DNA from 4 places in the Arthrobacter sp. lap29 genome. Region 1 is predicted to be linked to each of the others. Evidence: riboswitches for the same ligand, from Rfam matches in the RefSeq annotation. Region 1 holds a riboswitch; each other region holds the start of a gene.
What was found. A riboswitch is a leader RNA that binds a small molecule or an ion and turns the genes downstream of it on or off. The one in region 1 is predicted to bind thiamine pyrophosphate.

Region 1 (4,534 bases):
ATTGGTGTTCTCGAAGACGGCATCCTGGCCGAGCACTTTGTTTCCAAGACGCAGCAGGATTCCCTGATCGGCAACGTCTACGTGGGCAAGGTCCAAAACGTGCTGCCCAGCATGGAAGCGGCCTTCGTGGATATTGGCCGCGGCCGCAATGCGGTTCTTTACGCTGGCGAAGTTGATTGGGACGCAGCGGACCTCAACGGCCAGCCGCGCCGCATTGAAAACGCGCTGAAGTCCGGCGATTCGGTTCTGGTCCAGGTCTCCAAGGACCCTGTTGGACACAAGGGTGCCCGCCTGACCAGCCAGATTTCCCTGCCCGGACGCTACCTGGTGTTTGTGCCCGGCGGCTCCATGACAGGGATCTCACGTAAGCTGCCCGACGTCGAACGGAACCGTCTCAAGCGGGTCCTGAAGGACCACCTGCCCGAGAACGCCGGGGTCATTGTGCGCACAGCAGCCGAGGGTGCCAGTGAGGAAGAGCTCACCAATGACATCAACCGTTTGCGCGCCCAGTGGGAAGGCATCAACAACCGTGCCGCCTCCTCCAAGACGCTGGCACCGGAAATGCTCTACGGCGAGCCGGATCTGACCATCAAGGTGGTCCGTGACGTCTTCAATGAGGACTTCTCCAAGCTCATCGTCTCCGGTGAAGACGCCTGGGACACCATTGAGGCCTATGTGACCTACGTGGCTCCGGATCTGTTGGACCGTCTGGAGAAGTGGACCAACCCCGAAGACATTTTTAGTGCACACCGCATTGACGAGCAGATCAACAAGGCCCTCGAACGTAAGGTGTTCCTGCCTTCCGGTGGTTCACTGGTCATTGACCGCACGGAAGCCATGACAGTGGTTGATGTGAACACGGGCAAGTTCACCGGATCCGGCGGCAACTTGGAAGAGACCGTCACCAAGAACAACTTAGAAGCTGCCGAGGAAGTGGTGCGCCAGCTGCGGCTGCGCGACATTGGCGGCATCATTGTCATTGACTTCATTGACATGGTTTTGGAATCCAACCGCGATCTGGTGCTGCGCCGCCTGGTTGAGTGCCTGGGACGTGACCGGACCAAGCACCAGGTGGCCGAGGTGACGAGTTTGGGTCTGATTCAGATGACCCGCAAGCGTATGGGCACCGGCCTGCTTGAGGTCTTCGGTGAGCAGTGTGGCACCTGCGCCGGCCGCGGCATGGTCACCCACGAAATTCCCGTGGAGCACCGCCGCCCGCACACTCCCGGCGTGGAAGGCGCCCAGGTTCAGGCTCAGGTTCACGCACCCACCGTGGAGCAGCGCGAGCCGGAACGCACCGCTAACCGCTCAACCCGAAGCGAGCGGAAGCGCAACCGCAACCGTACGCAGGGGAACGAGGCGGAGCAGCATCAGGAAACCCCCGTGACGCCGCTGTCCGATGAGGCTGCCGAGGCCCTTGAAGCCGCGAAGGTGCAGAAGGCTCACGAAGCCCGTGCCGCGCTGGCGAATATTGCTGCCGCAGCTGCTGCCACGCATCACGAGCATTCCCCAGCGCAGGGGCACCACCAGGCTGCGGATGCTTCGGAGCAGCATGTAATGCACGACGCCGGAATCCTCACCTTGGGTGGGGAGGCCATTGAGTTGCCGCGTGGGCATCGCAGTGAAAGCGGTGGCATGGTTGCGCACAACAATGCTGATCAGGCAGCCGCTCTGGCGGGGCTGACTCAGGCGCTGGACCAGCTCTCAGCCCCCGGGGCAGAGCACTCTGCACCCGAGCCATCTGCACCCGAGCCCTCTACGCACGAGCACAAGGTAGCGGAGGCGGAAGAGTCCGGCAGTAACCGTTCCCGAGCACGCCGTGGCCGCCGCAACCGCAGCGCACGCAGTGCTCAAGGTGGTGCTGATATGACGGTAGAAACGTCAGAGGCGCCTGTTACAAGCCAAGGTTCAGCTCCCCACAGCAGCGCTCAGGTGCGCATCTCTACACCGGCGCCGGTAGTCCACAAGAGTGCCGAGCCCATCATTTTGGGTGTAGGGGTTCCGGCTTCCGAGCTGTAACCGCCTAGGCCTTCTCTCAATGGCCCGCAGCGACGCTTGAAGAAACGCAAATGTGCGTCACTTTACAGGCATTGCTGCGGGCTATTTTTTGTTGGCCTGCTAGCAGGGTTAGGGTGGAAACAGACACGGGGTGCCAGGCCATCAGGGCCGGCTGAGACAATACCCGTTGAACCTGCCCGGTTAGCACCGGCGAAGGGATGTCCCCATGGATACAACTGCACTAGTTTCTTCTGATCAAGACGCGCTACCCCTAGCCTCAACAGTCCAAGCCTCAACCGTCCAAGCCTCAACAGTCCACGCCTCGCTTGTTGCAGGCTCGCCAGCTGCGGCACTGCCAGCGCCACAGCTCCCGGGAACACGGCACCCACGGGTTTTGAGTATTGCCGGTTCCGACCCTTCGGGAGGGGCCGGTATCCAAGCCGATATCAAAGCAATCAGCGCCCATGGCGGTTACGCAATGGCCGCCATCACGGCATTGACGGCCCAAAATACGCGAGGCGTCCGCGAGATTCACGTGCCGGACGTTGGATTCCTTAGGGCACAGCTGGAAGCCATCTCCGAAGACATCAGCATTGATGCGGTGAAGATCGGCATGCTGGGCACGGCCGAGGTGATGAGCGCGGTAGGGCAATGGCTGGCGGCAACCCGGCCTCCCGTCGTCGTGCTTGACCCGGTCATGGTGGCTACCAGCGGTGACACGCTCATGGCTCCGGAGGCCCGCAACGCCATGCTCTCTCTGCTTTCCCTGGCGCACCTGGTCACCCCCAATATTCCCGAGCTTGGTGTCCTGCTGGGCAAGCCCGCGGCCTCAAGCTGGGACGAGGCGGTGCAACAGGGCAAGGAACTGGCAGCCGAACACCAGATCCGGGTGCTGGTCAAAGGTGGGCATCTTGCGTCTCGGAAATGTCCGGACGCCCTGGTTTCCGCGGACGGCACAGTGCATGAATTCATGGGGACACGCATTGACACCCCGAACACTCATGGCACCGGCTGCTCACTTTCGGCGGCTCTGGCAACTCTTATGCCCCAGCTCAATGATTGGCCCCGCAGCGTGGCCCGTGCCAAGGCGTGGCTGGCTCGTGCCTTGGAAACATCTGCTGAACTGGCGGTGGGTCACGGTTCGGGGCCCGTCAATCACCTGAGCGAACTGTGGGCAACTGCTGCTCCTCACGCAGATAGCTTCAGCCAAGAGCTCTGGGCGGACTGCGCTGAGCAACGTGCCGCGATTGCTTCCCTTGATTTCATTAGCGAACTTGCCGCGGGAACACTCGCCCGCAGGCACTTTGCCTACTATCTGGCCCAGGACGCACTCTACTTAGGCACGTACTCGCGGGTGCTCGCGAGGGCCAGTGCGCTGGCGCCGACCGAAGTGGAACAGAAGTTTTGGGCCGGCGGGGCACAGAACTGCCTCGAGGTGGAAGTCTCATTGCACCGAGATTGGCTAAGTCAGTATCCGTTGGAGCGGGAACACGATGCGGCGGGGCTGTTGGAGGGCGGTCACGGTGCCGGGCTGATGCAAGGACCTGTCACCAAACACTATGTGGATCACCTGCAAGGTGTGGCCTTCTCGGGAAGCTACGGCGAAGTAGTGGCCGCAGTGCTGCCCTGCTACTGGCTGTATGCGGAAGTGGGCCGCATGCTGCACACCGAGTATCTAGCGTTTGAGGGTGAGCACCCCTACGGGGCCTGGTTGCAAACGTACGCCTCCGAAGAATTTGCCAAAGCCACGGAAACGGCAATTGCCATCCTGGACAACGCAGCACGGAGCGGTTCAGTGCGTGAGCGGGCCGGCATGAAGGCAGCCTTTGCCCACTCCGCCGCGTACGAGGTGGACTTCTTTGCGGCCCCGCACCTGCACGCTCCTGCGCCCCAAGATACCCAGAGTGATTAACACCACGCCGGATAAAGCAAAAAATGCGGCGAGTCACGCCCGGAAATGCCTTTTTCTGATCTGAGTCGCGCTAAAGTTGCCTAGTACGGTTTCGGGGATCGCCGCAGCCATCGGATGAAAATATTCACTTGTCCGAGGATGCGCAGGATACGAAATCAGTCTCATTTGCTCCCGGAGCCAGAATTAGCGTATTCTTGATCTTCGGTGCTTACGCCAACACCTAGGGCAACCACTCCATGGCAGAACTCCATTGAGGTCCACGGCGTTGAGGCACATAGTATGCATACCGTGTCTGTTCAATCTTGAACTGCGGCGCATACGGTTAGCATGGTCAATTATGATTCATGTTGGCATAAAAACTTTGTAATAACGTCGAGAGAAGTGAGTTCCCCAGTGGTGTACGCGATTGTCCGCGCAGGCGGCCGTCAAGAAAAGGTTTCCGTAGGAGACCACGTGACCATGAACCGCGTCCCCGGTGGAGTCGGTAGCACATTTGAGCTGCCCGCTTTGCTCTTGGTTGATGGTGACAAGCTCACCACAGCCGCGAAGGACCTGGCTAATGTGAAGGTTACGGCTGAGAAGTTGGAGGATCTTCGTGGACCGAAGATCGTCATCCAGAAGTTC
Region 2 (4,534 bases), on a different contig from region 1:
CCCTAGCGGGTTCACCAGAACAGGGGCCATTGCGGCGAGCCACCCCACGGCGGCGCCGATCCCCAATGCAGCCACGACGGGGGCAACTCCGGCCAGGCTATTCGCGTAGGCGGCGCCGGCAGCGGCGGCAAAGACCATGATGACGGCGCCCGGGCCGGTGATCCGGAAGGCGGCAAAGATGTGAGAGGCCAGGCCAGCAATGAGCGATAGCACAGCGATTTGCGCCGCCATGGGGACGCCCATGGCACCGAGCAGTGCGCCGATTCCGACCGTGACCAGCATTGCTGCAGCCACGATTCCCAGCATGGGAGCCAACCGGCGGTAGGGCTGGTAGCGGCCGAAGGCGCTGGTCAGTGCGCCCAAAGTGGCCACCCCGGCCAGTTGTTGCTGGCCCATAAGCCCGCCGGCAACCAAGACCAGGCTCGCCGCAATGCCCACCTTGATGGCCGGGGCAAAGATGGCGTCGGCCGGGTGGATGGCAAGGGACTTGTACCAGGTGCGGGGAGCCACAGAGTGGGCCAGGGCCGTGCCACAGTGGCGAAGCCGGGAGGTCATGATCATCTTTCCATACTACAATCTATTTTACTAGTAAAATAGATGTGAATGATGTGAGAGTAGTCTCTAGACTGGATCCATGAGTGTACATGCAGAGTCGGGTGACTTCGTTGACAGGGCGCGGAAGGGCTGGGCACAAGTGCGGCCGGACCTGGATGTGGCCAGTATTGAGGTGATGGGGCGGATTACCAGGATTGGTGCCTTGGCTAACCACCGCGCGGAGCGTCATTTGGTTCACGAAGGGCTGACCCGGGCAGAGTTCGATGTCCTGTGCACCCTGGCCCGCAGCGGTGCCCCCTTGCGTGCCAGTGAGGTGACTGCCTCGACAATGCTCAGCGGCGCCTCCACCACCAAAAATGCCGACCGGCTGGCCAGACGCGGACTGATCGAGCGCCTCCCCTGGGAGCATGACGGCCGGGTGGTGCTCCTGCGGTTGACGGTTCAGGGGCAGGAGTTGGTGGATCGGGAATTTCCGCGCTTTCTGGAGCGGGATCGCCAGATGCTCTCCGGTCTGAGCGCGAGCGAACAGGCAAAGCTGGCCACGCTGCTGCGTAAAGTCGCCTTAGCCGCAGAGTCTTCCAGCTAGGCCTCGTAACGCCACACCTCGTTGCGCCACCATCGGATTGTGTCCTCCGCGGCAGTAGCCCACCCGGGCCGGTAGCGTCGATTGCCGGGCACAGCTGCACACCAGCCACACTCACCGACCCGTATTCCAAGCCAAAGGGACTGGCAATCCTCGCAATTCTTGTGGCGCGAATTAGCCCAGCGCAGGCAGCCGGGATAGCAGGGCCTGGGCGGCCGCCGTCGGATCTTGTGCTTCGGTGATGGCGCGGACAACAACAATCCGGGACGCGCCCGCCGCCACCACTTGCTCCACATTGGACAGCTCAACCCCGCCAATGGCGAACCACGGCTTGGTGGTGTTCAGCGATGCGGCGTGCTCCACCAGGGAAAGCCCGACGGCGGCACGGCCCGGCTTGGTGGGGGTGGCCCAGAGAGGTCCCACACAGAAGTAGTCGGCGTAGGGATGCTTCGCGGCTGCCGAAACCTGGGCGGGGTCGTGGCTGGAAAGGCCCATCGAGACCGGCCCCAGAAGTGTGCGGGCGGCAGGCAGCGGCAAATCCTTTTGACCAATGTGGAACACGGGTGCGCCACTGAGCGAAGCGATGTCCGCCCGGTCATTGACAGCCCACAACTTGCCGCATTCCTGTGCAACAGAACGCAACACGGCCAGCAATTCAAGCTCTTCTGCTGCCTCAATGGTTTTATCGCGCAGCTGGATAATATCAACACCGCCAGCAAAGGCGGCCCGCAGAAAATCGGCAAAATCCCCCTGTTTGGCGCGGGAATCCGTGCACAAATACAGTTGGGCGCTCTGGATCGAGGCAACGGTGTGGGCGGGGGCGCCGTCATGGATGGCAGAAATATGGCTCATGTCTCATAGACTAGTGCAGTACCGCGGGAGCCAGTGAAGCTGGCTGAGAGGGCGCCTAATGCGCCGACCGAAATACGCCCCCAGCGGGCGTGGAACCTGATCCGGGTCATGCCGGCGTAGGGAAGGAAGGCATTGTGGCCGATATTTTAAGCACCGACGTAGCCGTCATTGGCGGCGGAATTGTGGGCCTAGGCATCGCCTGGGAAGCCCAACGCGCGGGCCACACCGTCACAGTGATTGATCCTGCCCCCGCCACTGGTGCAACCTTTGCCGCCGCCGGTATGCTGGCCCCGGTCAGCGAACTCCATTACCAAGAAGAAGAACTACTGGCGCTGACACTCGCCTCGGCCGCACGCTGGCCCGAGTTCGTGGCTTCGCTGCCTGTTAGCTTGAGTGCCGCTGAGGCGGAAGCTGCGCGGGGGACTGGCTTCAACGTTTCGCCCACCCTGGTTCTGGGCGGGGACCCAGCTGACCGGCAGGCACTGGCTGACCTGCACGAGGTTCAAAAACAGTATGGGCTGGACTCGGAACAGCTTTCCATCCGCGAGGCCCGGGCCCTGGAACCACTCGTCGGCCCACACATCTCCTGCGCCTACCTGATGAAACAGGACCACCAAGTTGACCCGCGTGCCATGGCCACCGCGCTTCGCATGGCACTGGAAAACGCTTCAGGGGCCCGGGGCGCCGTCTCAGAAGGCACCGAAACAAACGTGCCGGCACCAGCGTTCGTGGCGGAGACCGCCGTCGGACTTCTCCACAAGGATCCGGCGGATAGCCACTCGTGTGTGACCGGAGTGCTGCTAGCTGACGGGCGCGAAATCCACGCCAAGGAAGTGGTGGTGGCCAATGCCCTTGGCGCCCCGCAACTGGCCGGCCTGCCCGAGGGGCTGAAGCTGCCGGTTCGTCCAGTGTATGGGGACGTTTTGCGGCTGCGCGTGCCGGAGCATCTGCTCCCGCTGACCACCGCCACCATCCGTGGGCTGGTGCGCGGGGTGCCTGTCTACATTGTGCCGCGCGAAGACGGCACCGTAGTGATTGGGGCAACAAGCCGCGAAGACGCCAACGCCGGTGTCAGCGCCGGGGGAGTACACCAGCTACTGCGCGATGCCCAGGTGTTGCTGCCCGCCGTGGCCGAGCTTGAACTGCTCGAATGCACCGCCCGTGCCCGTCCCGGAACCCCGGATAACGCCCCGCTGCTGGGACGGGTTTTGGGAGCAACCGGGCGGGACATCACCGGTCTCATCATTGCCACGGGCTTCTTCCGGCACGGTGTGTTGCTGACCCCCATCGCCGCGCTGATAGTCCGCCAGCTGTTGGGGGACATCACGGACCTGGCGTGGACGCATTTCCGCCCCGACCGTTTTTCTCCGTCACTCACCGCTGGCACCGCCAGCACCGCCGGCCCAACCTCGATACCGCTTGCCGGCCCCGCCGGCCCAACCGCGTAGGAGCAACCATGTTCACCATTCAACTCAATGGCACCACGGAAACCCACCCCGCCGGGACCACAGTTGCGGACCTTGTCACGGCCACCACCGGCAGGGCGCTGCTCGCCTCGGGACAGGCTGCCGACGGCGGCCGGCTTGGTGTTGCCGTTGCCCGCAACTCAGGCATTGTGCCTCGCAGCCAGTGGTCCGCCACTGCCGTGGAACACGAGGACGAACTTGAAATTGTCACAGCAGTACAGGGTGGCTAAGATCCCCGCCAACACATCATTGACCGTCCGAGACCGAAAAGTGAATGCCATGACCGAAGCACTGACCCGTAACGATTCCCTGGTAATTGACGGGATTGCGCTGAACTCCCGGCTCATTATGGGCACCGGAGGTGCTCCGAGCCTGTCCGGACTCGGTGCCGCACTCATCGCCTCCGGCACCGAGCTGACCACCGTGGCCATGCGCCGCTACTCGGTGGATGAGGCAGCGGGAGGTGGCACCAATTTGTTCCAGTTGCTGCTCGAGAACAACATTCGCATTCTGCCCAACACGGCCGGCTGCTTTACGGCCCGTGAAGCTGTGATGACAGCGGAACTGGGGCGTGAGGCCCTGGATACCGACTGGGTGAAATTGGAGGTCATCGCTGACGAGCACACCTTGCTGCCCGACGCCCTTGAACTTGCCGACGCCACCGAGCAGCTTGTCAACCGTGGCTTCAAGGTGTTCGCCTACACCAACGATGACCCGGTTCTGGCGCTGCGCCTGGAGCAGCTTGGAGCCACCGCCGTCATGCCGCTGGGTGCCCCCATCGGCACCGGCCTGGGCATCTTGAACCCGCATAATATTGAGCTGATTGTTTCCCGCGCGTCCGTTCCCGTGGTGCTCGACGCCGGAATTGGCACCGCCTCCGATGCCTCCCTTGCCATGGAGCTGGGCTGTGACGCAGTCCTATTGGCCACGGCAGTCACCCGTGCCCAAAATCCGCTTGTCATGGCCGAAGCCTTCAAACACGCCGTGATCGGTGGAAGACTGGCAGCACAGGGTGGCCGCATTCCCAAGAGGGCCCACGCCTTGGCTTCCTCGGCCATGGATGGCCGCCCTGACCTGT
Region 3 (4,534 bases), on a different contig from region 1:
TCCGCTAAGTGTTCCAGCCGCAGGCGCACCAGTAGTTCATCCACGGTATCCTCGCCACGGCCTAGCAGCCTCGGCGCAAACAACAGCTCATCCCGGACAGTACCAGCAACAAATTGGTGCTCGGGTTCCTGAAAGACGGTGCCAATCCGGCTGATCAAATCCCGTCCACGCCATTTCAGCGGCTCGGGCCCGGCACCGCGCGCCAAGGGTTCCAGCGCAGCCAAGTGGCCACTCACTGGGGCCAGCAGTCCGGCCAGGGTCAGTGCGAGCGTTGACTTTCCGGATCCATTGAGCCCGGTCACACTCAGCGCATGCCCGGCCCGCACCTGCACTGAAGGCACCACGGCTGCCGGCACCACCGGGCGGCGCTTGCGTCCCTTGGTGCGGGAGAGCGCCAAAGCCTCCGCCTCTAGCAGCAGGGGGCGTCCGGCGTCGGACGGGTTGGTGATGCGGGCACGGACTTCCGGGACGTGGCCAGGAACCCAAATACCAGCCTTGGCCAGTAAGTCCCGGCTCTGGGCAAGAACCGTGGCGGGAGGACCGTCGAACAGCACGCCACCGGGCTCTCCCAGGGCGGCCGGAGCCAACACCACTATCCTGTCCACCACCTCCAGCCAGACGGAGACGCGGTGCTCCACCACAACCAGGGTGGCCCCGGTTTCATCGAGGCTGCGGCGCACGGCGTCACGGACCTCCACCACACCGGCCGGATCCAGGTTGGCGGTGGGCTCATCGAGCAGCAGCAGGCCGGGCCGCATGGCCAAAATACCGGCTAGTCCCAGGCGCTGCTTCTGCCCGCCGGAGAGTGCGGAGCTGGAGTGGTCCAGTGGCAGGTTCAGGCCCACCGACTCCAAGGCAGCCGGGACGCGGCGCCAAATTTCCTCGCGCGGCACGGCAAGGTTTTCAGCGCCGAAGGCAACGTCGTCACCAATGCGTGAGAGCACCACCTGAGCATCAGGGTCCTGCTGCATGAGCCCGGTACGGCCGCGCGATTCGTGCACAGGGCGCCCGTCAATGAGCAGCTCACCCATCTCATTGGCGTCCTCGTCATCCCCGAGCACACCGGCTAGGGCGTGCAGCAAGGTTGATTTTCCGGCACCCGAAGGGCCCAGCAGCAGTACGCGTTCACCCGGGGAGATTTCCAAATCCAGGCCGTGGAGGGCTTGGTTGTTCCGGCCCGAATGCTGCCAGCCCCACCCCCTGACAGAGACCTGTACTGGTGCACCGCGGTTCTGCACGATGGCCATGACTAGATTGCCTTTTCGGTGGCGGCCCCACGTGAGGGCAGGTTCGCCAGCGCGCCTGTGCGTGCCAACCCGCGCACGGCCAGCCAAGAAATTACCCCCGCAATGAGAGCACCGGAGACCATGGCCAGCACCGCGTAGACGAGCTTCCATTCCAAGGCCCAGGCCACGTTGTAGATAAGGTTTTCATAGACGCCCAGCGCCAAGCCGGCCAAGGTTCCGGCCAAGATGGCAACGGGAAGATTGAATTTGCGGTAACGGAATACGGCGAAGGCCAGCTCGGCGCCTAGGCCTTGAATCAAGCCTGAGAGCAGCACCGTGAACCCGAAGTGGGTTCCCAGCAGTCCTTCAACGGTGGCGGCGATCAATTCGCAATATAACGCCGCGCCCGGTTTGCGGACCACTAAGGCACCCAGCACGCCGGCAATCAGCCAGCCGCCAACGTAAAGTGCACCAACGGGTGGGAAGGCTACGGTGAAGGCTGCGATGAAACCGTAGCCGGCGGACCAGAGCCAAAAGATAACGCCAACGGCAACACCCAGAACCGAGACGACAACAATGTCGACAACCCGCCAGGTGCTTTTGTTCTTTTGTTGCGTGTTTTTCGGGGCGGACGTGCCCGTAACTGACTTACTCATGTTTCCTCCTTTTCAGGAGGGGCGGCTGCAGCGGTCTTTCCGCGCAGCCGAAGAGAACTCGACTCCCTTCGCCGGTACTAGCCGGAGCAGGTTCGAGGGTCTGCGGCGAACCGCACTCTCAGCGCCGACACCCGATAAATGGGTGCACGCTCCCCTGTCGTGTTTGAATTGCGGCTTCAGCTTACCCCCGCTCACACCCGGTAGCCAATGCGTGGAAAGAAATGCGTCATGAAAAAAGTACTGCAGACGCCCACCGTGAGATGGAGGCCTGCAGTACTTGATGGAACCTTTTTCAGTTTTTGCTGTTGCTAGTGCTGGCGCACCTTGCGTCGGCTAGCCATGATCAACCCACCGAGCATGAGAATCACAGCGATCCCACCTGCTGCACCGAGGTTGAACCCGGTGCTGGCGAGGTCATCACCGGCACCTGCCGTGGCGCTGGCACTGGCGGAAGGTGTGGTTGAACCGTCCTTCGTGGGCGAGGCACTCGGTGACGGGGTGTCACTGGGTGCGGTACTGGCGGTGGCCGATTCGGTCGGAGTAACCGTGGCCGTCGGAGTCGGGGTCGCCGTGGCCGTCGGAGTCGGTTCCACCACTTCCTCACCAATGTACGGGCCGCCAGCCACAGGACCGGTGGCGCGCAAACCAAGCTCATAAACGGCCAAGGTCTGCTCACCCATGGCTGCTGCGCCCGGAGTGAATAGGATGCGGATACCCTCAATGCTTTCCTGCTCCAGAACAGCTTCCTGGAAACTGCGTTTCGGATCCAAGGCACCCACGGTGACCCATTCGCTGTCGACCTTAACTTGCAGGTCCCCTGCCACATGGCCCACCACAACGGCTGACTTCATGGCGGCCGGTGCATCCAGGGTATTGGAGAGGTATGAACCCTCTACCGGGGCCTGGGCAGGCTCGAAGGCTGTGGCAATGGTTGCGTCAAAGGCACTCTGCGCACCAGTACCATTTGCGCCCGGCAGGTTGCTGGCCAGCCGTTCATTTGCTTCCAGGGCCTGGAACTCGCGGATCTTCACCCACTGGCCACCCGGGTTGGTGCCCGTGGACACCAGACGGATGTACCGTGCGCTTACAGGAGTATCAAAGTTCTGCTCAATGCGCGGCTTGCTCTCAAACACTCCGGCCTGTGTCCAGGTGGCATTGTCCGCCGAATACTCCACCCGTGCGTGGTAGAACATGTCACCGTTATTGGTGTCGGAATCGGCCTGCTGGATCAGCACCTTGCCCACCGTCTTCACGGCGCCTAAGTCAATGGTGACGGTGGAACCGTTCACGGGAGGTGCACTGGACCACCAAAGAGTGCTGGGATCGCCGTCAACCATGCGTGTGAGCGCGTTGCTTTGGTAGGTGGGAAGTGAGGAAGTAGCCGTTGCGGGGAAGTAGCTGGACGCTGCCACGGGGCTCAGGTTCAGCCAGGTGTTGTACCGTCCCTGTGCCTCTTTGCTAAAGATTTCAAAGAGTCCATCTCCCACCGAAGGAACAATGACGTTAGGCGTGATGCCAATGTTGTTCGGCCCAACATCGGGCACGGTGGCCGCCTTGGCCAGAGCAATATCTCCATTGGCTGCAAGCGCACCATCCGTGGCGGCTACGCCATTTCCCGCCTTAATGGCCTCCAGCATGCTGATTTGCTTCTCCATGGCCGTGGCCCAGTGTGCTGCGGCGTCAATCCACGGCTTGGAATCATCGTAGAAGCCTGTCATGGCCATGTCAGGCAAGGTTTCCGGGCCTGCTGCAATGGTGGCCAAACGAGCCTTCAACGGTGCCATTCCGGCCGTGTTTCCGGCGTCGAAAGCTGTCCAGAAGGTTGCGATGTCTGCGCTCAGGGCCGGCGCCGTTTTGGATTCCGGACGGTAGGGCTTCCAGCTCTGGTTCAGGTCCACGAAGGTTTCCAGAGACGCCCTGATGGCCTCATTGGGGCCGGCAAGCTCACTGATAATGGAGGATTGTGTTGTTGCGGGCACATACTGGGGGCCGTTCCAGGAGTAGTCGCCGAACCCGGCCAGGGCGATCATCGAAGAATACGGTTCGATCATCGGGTTGGAAGTGATGCCGTCAATGTGTTTGTACAGGTTGGCGTCGCGGCCCTCCAGCGGGTTCAGGAACAGGCGTCCGCGCTGTCCATCATTCACGGGCAGGTTGTCCCAGATGTAGAAATGCTCGGCGTTGTAGGAAGTCACCGCCTTGGTTACTGAAGCTTCCGTAATGGTGTTGGAGAAGACGCCTTCACCGGTCCACTGAATACGGATCGAATCATCCGTCTGCAGACCAAACTCACCCTTGTAAGGGTCTGGACCGGAACCGGCATAGTTGGTGGGCACTGTCTGCAACGGTGCCAGCCCATGGACGTTAATGTAGTCCTTGACGATCCGGTTCAAATAGAACCCCTGGCCCTGGGCAAGTGAACGGAATCCCGGCAAGGTGAATTTTGCCTTGTCCGCGGCACAGTTCAGGTACGGGTTGATGTCATCGAGCGCAATGTAGAAGCTGCTGACACCGATTGCGCGCAGCTGATCAAATTTGGCCACGGTGGCGGCGAAATCCTGATCGTCGGAGTAGCAGACGTCATTGCCCGGTGAGAGTGCAAAAGTGAAATTAACGTGGTTGGCATTGGCCTCATCCACGAGTTCTTTCAAA
Region 4 (4,534 bases), on a different contig from region 1:
ATCCGGGTAGAAAGCAGCGGCTGCCGGATTCCACAATTCCCGCGCTTTCGCTTCACTGGTGATCACTGCGGCTTGTCCGTGAAGTGAGAGCCACTGGTCTTTTCCCGCGAAGGAAAGGTTAACCTCTGGTGCCAGCTGCGCCTGTTCAACAGGGGAGGTGCCAGCAGAGCTGAGAAACCACAGTTCACCGCCGTCCTCGACCTTGGCAACCGTCATTGGATGACTTAGCAAGCCGTCAGGGCCTTGGGTAGTGAACATGCAAATGCGGTGCGAATTGATGATCGTCAGGACTTTGTTGAGGTCTTCGGTTGCTGAATCTTCGTTCGTTAACATGGGGACATTCCTCCTGAAGTGGACGCTGCTTTGGTTAGCACGCTGCTCTGGCTAGGCTGCTGACTTGTTGCGGCCGGTGATGGCTCCGTAGACGCCCGCAACAACCAGGCCGCCAACAATGGCTAGGAGCCACGAGCCTAGGCTCCAAAATTCCATTTTTCCGCCGCCGAAGAGAAGGTCTCCGATCCATCCTCCAACAATGGCGCCAACCACACCCAATACAAGGCTGGTGATCCAACCGCCGTTAACCCGTCCTGGCAGAACTGCCTTAACAATGGCGCCGACAATTAGACCCAAGATAATCCATCCGATGAAACCCATGGTTACTCCTAAAGTGCAAGAAAGTCTTTACTCGTATGGCGTAATTGAGAACGGTCTCCATGCACTGCTCTCAGTGCATCACTACTGCACGCATTTCGAGTTTTTGCCATCGATCCAACGGGATCGACTCATCTACCCTAACCACATTCTTGGACTAAATGCACGCCAAGATACGTAAATTTGCGCTGGAAGGCCGGCCCTGAGCGTTGCTGGAAAGCAGTGACATTGATTCCTGCCGGGGTTCCTGCAAGGAGCCGTCCCAACGGAGATATCCATACGGATAACGCTGAATTTTCGCGGCTATTGCCTCAGGAAGATCTTGGATATTTGTTGACTGGGTGGTTAGAGTCTAGAAACGAGGAGGGCGTCCTAGAACTGACGCAGCAAGAAGACTTGTTTCACTACGTGCCAAAACGATTGTGGAGGAAACGCTATGTTTGAACGATTCACAACACTTGATGAGATTTTTTGCTACAAGCTTGGAACTGCGCTGACCATGGAACACGATTCTTTGGATTTGATGGAAGAGTTGTCAAAGTCAGCGATGCGCAGTGTTCTCACCGAGTTCTTTGACGAACATGCCCAAGAAACCCGGCTGAACATTGAGAATCTGGAACAGTGCCTGGCATTGATGGGTAAGGAAAACAGCCAGCATCCCTCGCCCACTACCAAGGGGCTCGCCAAAGAATTGAAATCCTTTATGGCCAAAACTGACAACACACTCGTAGACGCTGTTGTTGTTGCCGGTGCTCTGGAAAGCCAGCACCATGAGGTGGCCGTGTACGAGTCTCTCCTCCTACAAGCAAAATCCCTGGACGTCACCGAAGCAGTCCCACTCTTGAGTCAAAACTACTCACGGGAGCAGCTAGCCCTTGAAAAACTGAGGGCAGCCGCGGACACTCTGGCCCAGGCGGATGCCAGAGACCAAGATGGTGCAAACGGTGCCGGCCATGCTGTGATTGAGGTTCCGCCCTACCTGCCCCCTGGAAGCGTCTAGTTGCTGATCCTAACTCCCGGCGTGAGTGCGCCGGCCGTGAGCGCGCGAAGGAAGCGTTGCCGCGCTTACTTTCATGACCAGCAATGCCCTGTCTAAACAAATCACTATCTGCCCAACTGCCAGGAGAAATAATGAATTACAGTGCTGAACCAGTAGAAATCTCCATCCGACTCCAGGATGGCGATTGGACGCCCGAATCCCTGAAAGAATTGGTGGGCTCTTACCAGCAGAAGCTGCAGGCAATGGGGGCACCGGAAAACGCCATCGAAACGGTGGTGAAAACACCGGATGACGGCTCGGCATCCGTCCACGTCAGTTGGTCTCACCAAGGCCAGCAAACCTTCGCGGACATGAGTCAGACCGCCGTCAGCGAGGCACCTGACGCCCGTGGACATGGGGAAGTGATTCCGCCCGGAGAACCAACCCAAGACTCCCAAGGTCTGGGCGCTATTCTTGGGGATGCGGAACGTTCCGCCATTGACGAACCCGCCACTGACCGCGCTGTTCAAGCAGGGGAAAACGCCGTGGAACAAGCCGGTAATGATTACCTGATCAAAACGGGAGCAGATGGAAAAACGTACGTGGAGGACGTCGACCCCGCCAAGGGGTGACCCGCCCACAGCGTAAAGCCTAAAGCCTAAAGCCTGTGACCCAGATGCGCCCCGGAGTTGTAACCGTGGTAGCTTGGGCGGTGGACACGACACGGGGTGCCGCTTGGCGGCTGAGAGCTAGACCCGTTGAACCTGATCTCGATAATCCGAGCGAAGGGATGCCGGTCCTGCAGCAATGACGATTCGTAGCCCTTGAGGTGGCGTATTCGAGCAATCCTGGCATCCTTTCGAACTACTGAAGGGTGCACGCGATGCAAATCAAGGACCAAATTGTACTGATCACTGGAGCCGGCCGAGGCCTAGGCTCGGATGTGGCACGTTCCTTTGCCCGGGAAGGCGCCAAAGTGGTGCTGAATTACCGCAACAGCGAGGAATCAGCCCAGAGGCTCGCCGCCGAAATCGGTCCCGAGCAAGCTATTGCGCTGCGGGCAGATGTCACCACCACCCAAGAGGTACAGGACATGGTGGCAGCTGCTGCGGAGTATTTCTCTGCACCCATTACCACCGTGATCAACAATGCCTTGCCTGATTTTTCCTTCAACGGGGACGGCCGTTCCAAAGCCCATGCCATTGAATACGGTGAGTTCACGGCACAGTTTTCCGGTGTTGTGGGAGGTGCGCTTAACACGATTCAGGCGGCGCTTCCTGGCATGGCTCTTGCCGGGTGGGGCTCCATCATCAACATCGGCACCAACCTGTTTCAAAACCCGGTAGTGCCCTACCACGACTACACCTCCGCCAAAGCGGCGTTGCTGGCACTGACCCGGACCTTTGCTGCCGATCTAGGCCCGTCCAATATTCGCGTGAACATGGTCTCCGGGGGATTGCTGCGCACCACTGACGCCTCAGCGGCCACCCCAGAGGAAGTCTTTGAGCTTATTGCCGGTGGTACCCCACTGCGTAAGGTGACTACCCCGGCGGAATTTGCTGACGCAGCACTATTCTTCGCCTCACCCTGGTCCCGAGCCGTCACGGGGCAGAACCTTGTAGTCGACGGCGGATTGGTCATGAACTAAGGATGGAAACGCTCTCCTGCCCCAAAATTCGGGCGATGCACATCAACGCGTTCCTTTTCGGGGCTGGACACCACACCATGGGCTGGCGGCATCCTGAGTCCAGTGCAGCCCGGGTTGGGCAAATACAGTATTTCGAGGAACTAGCCCAGCTGGCCGAAACCGGTTGTCTTGACGCGGTTTTCTTCGCCGACGGGCATGCCGTCAACCGCCAGTATTCTGCCGGGGTACCCGGGCTTTTTGAGCCGATTACGGCGTTGAGCGCCATGGCCCGGGCCACAACGCACATTGGCCTGGTCACCACGGTCTCCTCAAGTTTCTACACGCCCTTTCACGCAGCACGCATGCTGGCATCACTGGATCACATCAGCGGGGGCCGGGTGGGTGCGAACATTGTGACTTCCATGTTTGATGCCGAGGCGCAAAACCATGGTTTTGCGGCCCTGCCCTCTCACGCGGAACGTTATGAACGGGCCAATGAATTTGTGCGGGTGCTAGGGCAACTGTGGGACTCTTGGGCGGATGAGGCATTGCCAAGAGACCGGGAGAAGGGAATGTTCCTTGATCCGGAGCAGATCCAGCCCATTAACCATGTTGGCAAGTACTTCCAGGTGGCTGGGCCACTGAACGTGCCGCGTTCTCCGCAGGGGCGCCCGGTGCTCTTTCAAGCCGGTTCCTCCGAGGCTGGGCGGGACTTTGCTGCTCAATTTGCCGAAGCTATTTACTCGGTGTCTTGGGATCAGGACTCCGCACTTGAGTTCGCCACAGACATCAGAAGGCGCCTATACGCTGCAGGCCGTGCTGGGACGCAGGTTCCTGTGCTCCCGGGTCTTGTGACATATGTGGGCGCAAGCCGTGAAGAGGCCTTGGCGAAGAAACGGGCGCTGGATGCCTACTTGGACATTGACGCGGCCATCACTCAGCTCAATATTTTCACGGGCATGGATTACCGTACTCATGGGCTGGATGATTTGGTGGCGCCCTTGGCGCCAGCTTCCACCTTTACCGGCCCCCAAGGCCGGTACCTCACCGTGGCACGCATTATCGAGACCAAGCAGCCCACACTGCGCGAATTGCTGGGTTTTCTGGCCGCCGGGGGAGGCCATGCCACCATGATTGGCACCCCCACCGAGGTGGCGGATGAAATGGTGGCCTGGTTTGAATCTGGGGCGTGCGATGGATTCAACCTGATGTGCCCCGCGTACCCCGATTCACTGCGGGACTTTGTTGACTTGGTGGTTCCGATCCTGCAGGAACGC

Region 2: another riboswitch for thiamine pyrophosphate. It lies ahead of thiO (glycine oxidase ThiO); the one in region 1 lies ahead of RY113_RS04090 (bifunctional hydroxymethylpyrimidine kinase/phosphomethylpyrimidine kinase).
Region 3: another riboswitch for thiamine pyrophosphate. It lies ahead of RY113_RS06170 (ECF transporter S component); the one in region 1 lies ahead of RY113_RS04090 (bifunctional hydroxymethylpyrimidine kinase/phosphomethylpyrimidine kinase).
Region 4: another riboswitch for thiamine pyrophosphate. It lies ahead of RY113_RS12705 (3-oxoacyl-ACP reductase); the one in region 1 lies ahead of RY113_RS04090 (bifunctional hydroxymethylpyrimidine kinase/phosphomethylpyrimidine kinase).

The regions. Positions count from the first base shown of each region.
Region 1 is NZ_JAUCEK010000002.1:201,936-206,469, forward strand. It holds gene RY113_RS04085 (Rne/Rng family ribonuclease) at 1-2,019, shown strand, start outside; TPP riboswitch at 2,136-2,234, shown strand; gene RY113_RS04090 (bifunctional hydroxymethylpyrimidine kinase/phosphomethylpyrimidine kinase) at 2,225-3,910, shown strand; gene rplU (50S ribosomal protein L21) at 4,304-4,534, shown strand, end outside.
Region 2 is NZ_JAUCEK010000001.1:120,675-125,208, forward strand. It holds gene RY113_RS00550 (FUSC family protein) at 1-561, opposite strand, end outside; gene RY113_RS00555 (MarR family transcriptional regulator) at 635-1,141, shown strand; gene thiE (thiamine phosphate synthase) at 1,313-1,990, opposite strand; TPP riboswitch at 2,005-2,130, shown strand; gene thiO (glycine oxidase ThiO) at 2,125-3,438, shown strand; gene thiS (sulfur carrier protein ThiS) at 3,447-3,686, shown strand; gene RY113_RS00575 (thiazole synthase) at 3,736-4,534, shown strand, end outside.
Region 3 is NZ_JAUCEK010000003.1:134,377-138,910, reverse strand. It holds gene RY113_RS06175 (ATP-binding cassette domain-containing protein) at 1-1,247, opposite strand, end outside; gene RY113_RS06170 (ECF transporter S component) at 1,250-1,882, opposite strand; TPP riboswitch at 1,929-2,048, opposite strand; gene RY113_RS06165 (beta-N-acetylglucosaminidase domain-containing protein) at 2,191-4,534, opposite strand, start outside.
Region 4 is NZ_JAUCEK010000007.1:22,795-27,328, reverse strand. It holds gene RY113_RS12725 (pyridoxamine 5'-phosphate oxidase family protein) at 1-333, opposite strand, end outside; gene RY113_RS12720 (GlsB/YeaQ/YmgE family stress response membrane protein) at 385-654, opposite strand; gene RY113_RS12715 (ferritin-like domain-containing protein) at 1,088-1,651, shown strand; gene RY113_RS12710 (hypothetical protein) at 1,783-2,262, shown strand; TPP riboswitch at 2,345-2,438, shown strand; gene RY113_RS12705 (3-oxoacyl-ACP reductase) at 2,514-3,278, shown strand; gene RY113_RS12700 (LLM class flavin-dependent oxidoreductase) at 3,314-4,534, shown strand, end outside.